3 regions of the Arthrobacter sp. GCM10027362 genome follow, and region 2 is predicted to be linked to each of the others. Evidence: riboswitches for the same ligand, from Rfam matches in the RefSeq annotation. Region 2 holds a riboswitch; each other region holds the start of a gene.
The links. Region 2 has a riboswitch for cyclic di-AMP ahead of ACFQ36_RS18745 (C40 family peptidase). Riboswitches for the same ligand answer to the same signal wherever they lie in the genome.
Positions count from the first base shown of each region.

Region 1: another riboswitch for cyclic di-AMP. It lies ahead of ACFQ36_RS07650 (M23 family metallopeptidase); the one in region 2 lies ahead of ACFQ36_RS18745 (C40 family peptidase).
Region 3: another riboswitch for cyclic di-AMP. It lies ahead of ACFQ36_RS15715 (C40 family peptidase); the one in region 2 lies ahead of ACFQ36_RS18745 (C40 family peptidase).

Region 1 covers NZ_JBHTML010000034.1:11,729-13,985, reverse strand. Annotated here, with positions in the region: cyclic di-AMP (ydaO/yuaA leader) riboswitch at 817-1,017, shown strand; gene ACFQ36_RS07650 (M23 family metallopeptidase) at 1,079-1,699, shown strand; partial or broken gene ACFQ36_RS07645 (alcohol dehydrogenase catalytic domain-containing protein) at 1,852-2,145, shown strand; gene ACFQ36_RS07640 (hypothetical protein) at 2,235-2,257, opposite strand, start outside.
Region 2 covers NZ_JBHTML010000183.1:513-2,769, forward strand. Annotated here, with positions in the region: gene ACFQ36_RS18740 (HNH endonuclease) at 1-208, opposite strand, end outside; gene ACFQ36_RS18745 (C40 family peptidase) at 469-1,254, opposite strand; cyclic di-AMP (ydaO/yuaA leader) riboswitch at 1,260-1,429, opposite strand; gene ACFQ36_RS18750 (M23 family metallopeptidase) at 1,566-2,168, opposite strand.
Region 3 covers NZ_JBHTML010000124.1:1,847-4,103, reverse strand. Annotated here, with positions in the region: gene ACFQ36_RS15720 (LGFP repeat-containing protein) at 1-210, opposite strand, end outside; cyclic di-AMP (ydaO/yuaA leader) riboswitch at 852-1,046, shown strand; gene ACFQ36_RS15715 (C40 family peptidase) at 1,051-1,821, shown strand; gene ACFQ36_RS15710 (hypothetical protein) at 2,003-2,173, shown strand.

The sequences.
Region 1 (2,257 bases), on a different contig from region 2:
GGATCGTGATCTTCGCCGGCGGCATTCCGATCGGCCGCAACGGCACGGTGGCTGGGACCATCGGCGGCAGCGGCGAGAGGACCAGGCCACCGCGGAAGCCGGCGCCGCGGCACTCTGACACCCGGCAGTCCCGGGCAGCACATGAAGTTGGGGGAAGATTCATGACCGACCTTGGGCGCATCTACCGGTTGCGGCTGGGCCTGCGCTGGCTTGCCGTTCTGGCAGCGACCTGGCTGGGAGCCAGCCTGCTGACGGCAACGGCAACCGGCGGGTCCGGAGCGCCACCATACCCGCCAGCCAATATCGTTCCGCCTGCGCTGCTGCTGGCCGGCCTGGGCCTGGCCACCCTTAGGCAAAACTCGCAGGACAGGCGGCGCAGGGATCCGCGGCGGCACTTCAGCAAGGAACAGTGCCGCGAAGGACTGGACCGCGCCGGCGGCAGCTGCGAACTGGAGGCCGGACGCGGGCGCCGGTGCCCCCGGGCTGCCACGCGCGGCCTCCATTTCCATCCCTGGTCCGGCGGTGGATCCACCACCATGGAAAACTTTGTGGCCGCCTGCAGCCGCTGCAAACGGCTCCGAAAGCCGGGCTTTCCCTCCCCCGGGATGCAGGAGCGGCTCCAGCACCGCCGCCGGGCTTATTTCCCGGCTGGAACGCCGGTGACAGCCGGCGAGCGCAATCCGGTTTCCGGCCGGAGCCCCGCCTGGCTGGCTGGCTGAGCCGGATTAGTGACCAAAGACACCCATTCCAAATTTGTAACGATTCGTGTCGTTTCGGTAAATTTGCTTGCAATGACACCCCATGGCGGGTATCAGCCTGGTCCGTCCGCCGAACCCTGTCAACGTACCAGCCCAAAGAACACACGGACAGGGGTGGAGGAACCACCGTCGGCGTCATTGGCGCCTTGGGGTGAAGCCCGTCAGCGCGGATGCGGCCTGCTCGCCGCCTGCTGACTTGGCCGAGACGAACTCTCTCTCGAATCCGACAGCTAACTTCGCAGGCGTGTAGAGAGGATCCCCCCTTGATCAGGCATTCGTCTGCCCGCGGGCGCCACCGCGCCCACAAGGCTCCTTCGCCGATGAGGCGGTTGGGCAACTTCGCCGGACTGGCCGCAGCCGCGGCCGGCATGATTGCAGCCGCCGCGCTCCCCCCGGCCACGGCCCAGGGGCAGCACCAGGTCTCGGGCCTGCCCGGGGCCCGGGCCGCCGCCATGACCCCGGTTGATGTCAGCGTCCCGGCGGAGCAGAAGCTGGCTTTCGACCGTTCTTCCGTCGCCAGCAAGGCTGCTGCCGCCAAACCGGCCAGCGGCGCCCGCCTGGCGGCACCCGTGAAGAAAATGAACACCAGTTCCGGATTCGGCCATCGGATCAACCCGGTCACGGGCGCTCCCGGTGAATTCCACAACGGCCTGGACTTCGCCCATCCCTGCGGTACGCCGGTCACGGCGGCCAAGGCCGGAAAGGTAGTCGAGGCGTCCTCGAGCCCCTATGGATACGGCAACCGCATTGTGGTCGACCACGGCAGCGGTGTAAAGACCACCTACAACCATCTCCAGGCCATTGGCGTGCGTCAGGGACAGCAGGTGGCCCAGGGCCAGAAGATCGCCGATCTGGGCACCACCGGCAACTCCACCGGCTGCCACCTGCATTTCGAGGTCATGCTCAAGGGCAAGGCAGTCGACCCGAAGGGCTGGCTCTAAGACCTGGCCCGGCGCCCGCCGCGGCGGATCCCCGCATCCCGCCCCAAGGGCGGCCTCTCTGGCCGCGTCATCCGATCCGGGCTAGCGTGAAATGCGCCGCAGTTGGCCGAGCCATCGCCCATGCTCCGCACAGGGCCGGGGAGGATCCGCCCATGAGCGGAAACAGGGCCGTTGCCGACAAGGAACCCGGGACCGGGGAGGCCATCGACACCGGCTACCCGACCTTCGAACTCAGGGACGGCCCCGGAGTCAGCCCCGCCAACGTCGGGCGCAGGGTCCCGCACGGGGCCATCCCGCGGACGGTGGCGACGAACATCTGCGGCTCGGACCGGCACATGGTGCGCGGCCGCACCACCGCCCCGGCGGATTTGGTCCTGGGGCATGAGATCACCGGCGAGGTGGTCGGGACCGGCCCGGACGTGGAGTTCGCCAAGGCCGGCGCCATCCCGCTCGAGGACGCCCCGCGCGGCTACGCCGAGTTCGACGCCGGCGCCGCGGCCAAGTACGTGCTCGAGCCGCACGACTACGTGAGGGCCTAACCGGGATCGGGGTAGGGCG
Region 2 (2,257 bases):
TGACGGTGGTGTCCTGCCGGTACGGGACCTTGATGTAGCGGTTGAGCAGGATCACCGAGGGCCTGCCCAGGATGTCGTTCGGTCCGATGACGGGGTCCCCGTCCTCTGCAATGACGCTTGCCTTGCCGGCGAGCACGAGCAGCAGCGCCCGGCGGAAGGTGACCACCGCCAGCGGTTCATATCCAGCGTTCAGAACGAGTGTGCGCATCGCACATTCCTCTTCGTCTGCCCAGGCCCGGGGCCTGCGTGGATCGCACGTCCCGGCCGTGGCTGTTCGAACTGACAGAGCCAGAGTAAATCCACCCATGCCCGCGGCGCCAACATTTCATTCCCACAGGCAAATGTGTCGCACCTCTATTAACGGGCATGAACGGGGTCCATTAATAGAGGTGCGACGGGCGGAGGCGGGTCCGAAAACGGACAAGGACCCGCCGCCCCTTCCGAGGCAGCGGGTCCTTGCGGACGGATTTAGCGGGACGGCCGGATGAAGACCGGGCCGGAACCGATGTAGGCGTCGGCCAGCACGGTGGTGTAGCCGGTCCAGCCGCCGTGGACGGCCTGGCCGTTGCCCACGTAGATGGCGATGTGGGGAACACCCGCGCCGGCGTCGTCATAGTAGATCAGGTCGCCCGGCTGCGGGGTGGAAACCTGGGTGCCGTAGGCGAAGAACTGCGCGGGGGCCAGGTCGCCGACGGAAATGCCGACCTGGCGCAGGGCGTTCTCGACCATGGCGGTGCAGTCCTGGGAGACGCCGATCTGGCCGTAGGCCGCGGCCACGAGGGAGGCACCCAGACCGCTGGCGGCAGCCTCGGCCTTGGCGGCCGGCTTCTCCACCGACGCTGCCTGAACGTTTGACCCGACGCCGGCCTCGGGCTGGGCGGCCTGTTCGGTCGCGCCAACATTGGCATCAACAGTGGCATCAACAGTGGTCTCGGCTGCGACCTCGACAACAGGCTCGGGGGCAGGGGTGGAGGTCACGCCCGCGCGCTCGAACTTGAGCTTGACGTTGGAGGCCTTGACGGTCTCGACCTGGATCCGGGTGGGGGCGGAGGATCCGGCCTGCACGGCCTTATGCTCGCCGCCGGCCTGTGCGGGAGCACCGACGGTCAGGACCAGCCCGGTAGCGGCGGCAATGACGGCGGCCTGGCGGCCAACGGATCCGGCGCTGGAGGAGACAGCCTTGGACATTGTCTCCAGCGGGTTGGTGTGGACAGGAGCCGCCCGATGGCGGCCCGCGGTGGTGCTCTTGGACACGGCTGATTACCTCTCCCCATGCCTACGAGGTGAGCTGTCGGGTTCGGATGGGAGTCACCCGGCCGCCGGACGCCTTCGCAATAAACCGAAGGTCCTGGCGACTTAACCCCTAGGGCTTCCGGGAAGCCCGCTAAGTGGGTCCCCCGCCTCTGCCGTGCGTTGGTTGCGAACGGACTTCGGATGGCGGCAGAGCTCGGCAATCCACCCGAAGGTGCCAGGCCCATCTCGGCCTGGCACGAGTTAGACGGTATACGATTTCTTCCAGCAAGTCACATTCCGATCACGGATCGGCGTGTCTTTGGTAACGAAGGTCACAGCCAGGACTTGGGGTCGACCATCTTGCCGTCGACGACGACCTCGAAATGCAGGTGGCAGCCGGTCGAATTGCCGGTGGTGCCGCTTTCGGCAATCAGGTCCCCGCGGGAGACCTTGGCGCCCTGCCGGGTGCTGATGCTCGTCAGATGGTTGTAGGTGGTCTCCAGGCCGTTGCCGTGGTCGATCACCACGCGGTTGCCGTACATGTCGACCCAGCCGGCGGATTTAATCGTTCCACCGGCGGCGGCATGCACGGGCGTGCCGCAGGGCACCCCATAGTCCTGGCCGGTATGCATCTCGCCGGCAGCGCCGGTGACCGGATTGATTCGCATGCCGAAGGGGGAGGTCATTTTCATGGCATCCATGGGCTGGGCCAGCGTGCCCTTGCTGCTGGTCGCCTCGACCTCGCCGCCGGAAGCCACCATGATCTGCTCGAGTTTGGCGTCCGCGTCGATATCGCTGGAAAGTCCGGAACGCTGGTAGTCCACCTTGACCTCCGCCGCGGCGGTGACCGCCGGGGACGAGGATCCCGGGACACCGGAGGCGCCCGCCGTCGTGGGCAGGGCCACGGTCAGCGCCATGCCGGAGACGGCTGCCACCAGGGCCGCCTTGTGGCCCAGCTCCCGGGCGGCCATTGCCAACGGGGAACGGGCCGGCTCGGCTGCACGACGGCGCCCCGCCTGTCCCG
Region 3 (2,257 bases), on a different contig from region 2:
TTTGAGCTCTTCGGCCTTCCGCTCCAGCGCCGCCTTGCCGGCGGTTTCGGATCCGGCCCCGGCCGCCCCCCGGATGATCCCGAACGACGCGGGCGGGGATGCCGGCGCACCGGCTTCGGCCCGCGGGGCGCAGGCCAGCAGCCCCAGCGACGTCAGCACCGCCAGGGCCAGCCGGGCGGCACGTCGCCGCGGCGGCGTCGAACCGTGCATGGCTGCCCCTCACCGTGCGTCGTGGCGCGCCACCGGCGAGGAAGCGCGCAAACTCCTTGTTGCCCGGCACTATCGGCACCGGCGGCGGTTTGTTAAGCGGTTCACTGAAATTTACCGTCGGCGGGCATGCCGTCAGGATATGCCGGTGAACTATCCGGTTTGCGGCAATGCCGTCCTGCCGCACACCGCCCAGGGTCCGGCGGCGGGCTTCTCCCGCTCCGGCAGCCGGCCTGTGCGGCCAAACTCCGCGCTGCCCGCCATCCCGGATGCGGAGCATTCCATGATCGAAGCCCCGGAGGACGAGTGCGGGGAACCTGCCGATCAGCAGATCCCGAGCCGCCCCTGCGCCTGTGGACGACGACGGCCCAAACCACGTTCACAGAGGCGGCGGTGAGGGAAATCACAGGGTGCCGTTTCGCCCTCGCGGAAGAGTTCGGAATCGAACGCCTCGGCGGGGCGTAAAGCTACTGGTCACCCGGCGGTTTGTCCAGCCTCGGTGGCGGAATCGGCTTCATTCGGAAGATAACAATTCTGTAACCGAAACGGCCGGTTTAAGCGCCCGGACCGTTATCGAAATGTGACTGTCACGTAATCCGTATGTAGTGTGGTCTGCGCGCCGAGCCCCCACGGAACGGCGTACTCGGATGGACTTGCCTAACTCTGCCACCATCCCGAGGCCGTTCGTACATGGCAGAGGCGGGGGAACCATTTCCCGGACTTCTTCAGCGGAAGTCCTTGGGGTGAAGCCGCGCGACGGACCACGGTCCGTGGCAGCGCGGCCGGGTGGCTCCCATCCGAACCCGACAGCTAACCTCGCAGGCATTGGGAGAGGTAATTCCTTTGTTCAAGAGCAATCGTGCGCGCCATCGTGCCACCAAGACCACCCCGTTCCAGACCGTCGGCCGCGGTGCCGCCGTCATCACCGCCGCTTCCGGCCTGATCCTCACCGCCGGCCTGCCTGCCCAAGCCTATGCCGGCTCCATCGAGAGCGACTCCTACACGGCTCCGGCTTCCCAGACCGAAGCCACCGTGGCCCCCGCCTCGACCAGCACCCAGACCCACACGGTGCTCCCGGGCGACACCCTCGGCAAGATCGCCGCCCAGTACGGCGTCGACCTGGACGACGTCTTTGCCGCCAACGGCCTGGACGCCAGCTCGATCATCTACCCGGGCGACGTCATCAAGCTCTCCGGCAGCGCCCAGGCTGCCAAGCCGGCCGCCGCCAGCGGCTTCACCGTAAGCACCGCCAGCGTCAACATCAAGCCGGCCACCGCCGCCGGCTCCGGCATCGTCGGACTGGCCAAGTCCATGGTTGGCACCCCTTATGTCTGGGGCGGCACCTCCACCTCGGGCTGGGACTGCTCCGGCTTCGTGCAGTGGGTCTACGCCCAGCACGGCATCAACCTGCCCCGCGTCACCACCGACCAGGCCGCGGCCCTGAAGCCGACCAGCAACCCGCAGCCGGGCGACCTGGTCCTGCAGAACGGCGGCTCCCACATCGGTATCTACCTCGGCGGCGGCCAGATGGTCAGCGCCCTGAACCCCAACGAGGGCACGAAGATCCATCCGGTGAGCTGGATGCCGGTTTCGGGCTACTACACCGCCCGGTAGTTCGCCCCTCCGGCACCATGCACCGGGAGGGCAGGGATTTCCCTGCCCTCCCGGTCTTGTTTAAGCCCCGAATGCCGGCGGCCGGGACCGCGGCCGGCCGACGCCGCGGCAGTCCGGATTGCCAGCCAATTCACAGGCCCGGTGCAGCCCGGGGCCAAGGGCCGGGTGCAACGATTAAACCATGAGCGGTGGACCTGGCTGGCTGCGGGATCCGGCGAACCTGCCGTGGATAGTCCTGGGGCTGGTCATTGCCCTGATTGTGATTGCCGCGGGCATCTATGTGTGGATTACCCGTGTCCAGCCGGCAGTGAACCGTGTCCTGGACCAGCTGCTGTCCGGGCCGTTCCCGTAGTCCCGGCTCCTTCGGCGCCTGGATGGAGTCCGGACCGCAACCTGCGCAGCATTCCGGCCCGCGCCCCGGAACGGTAAATTATAG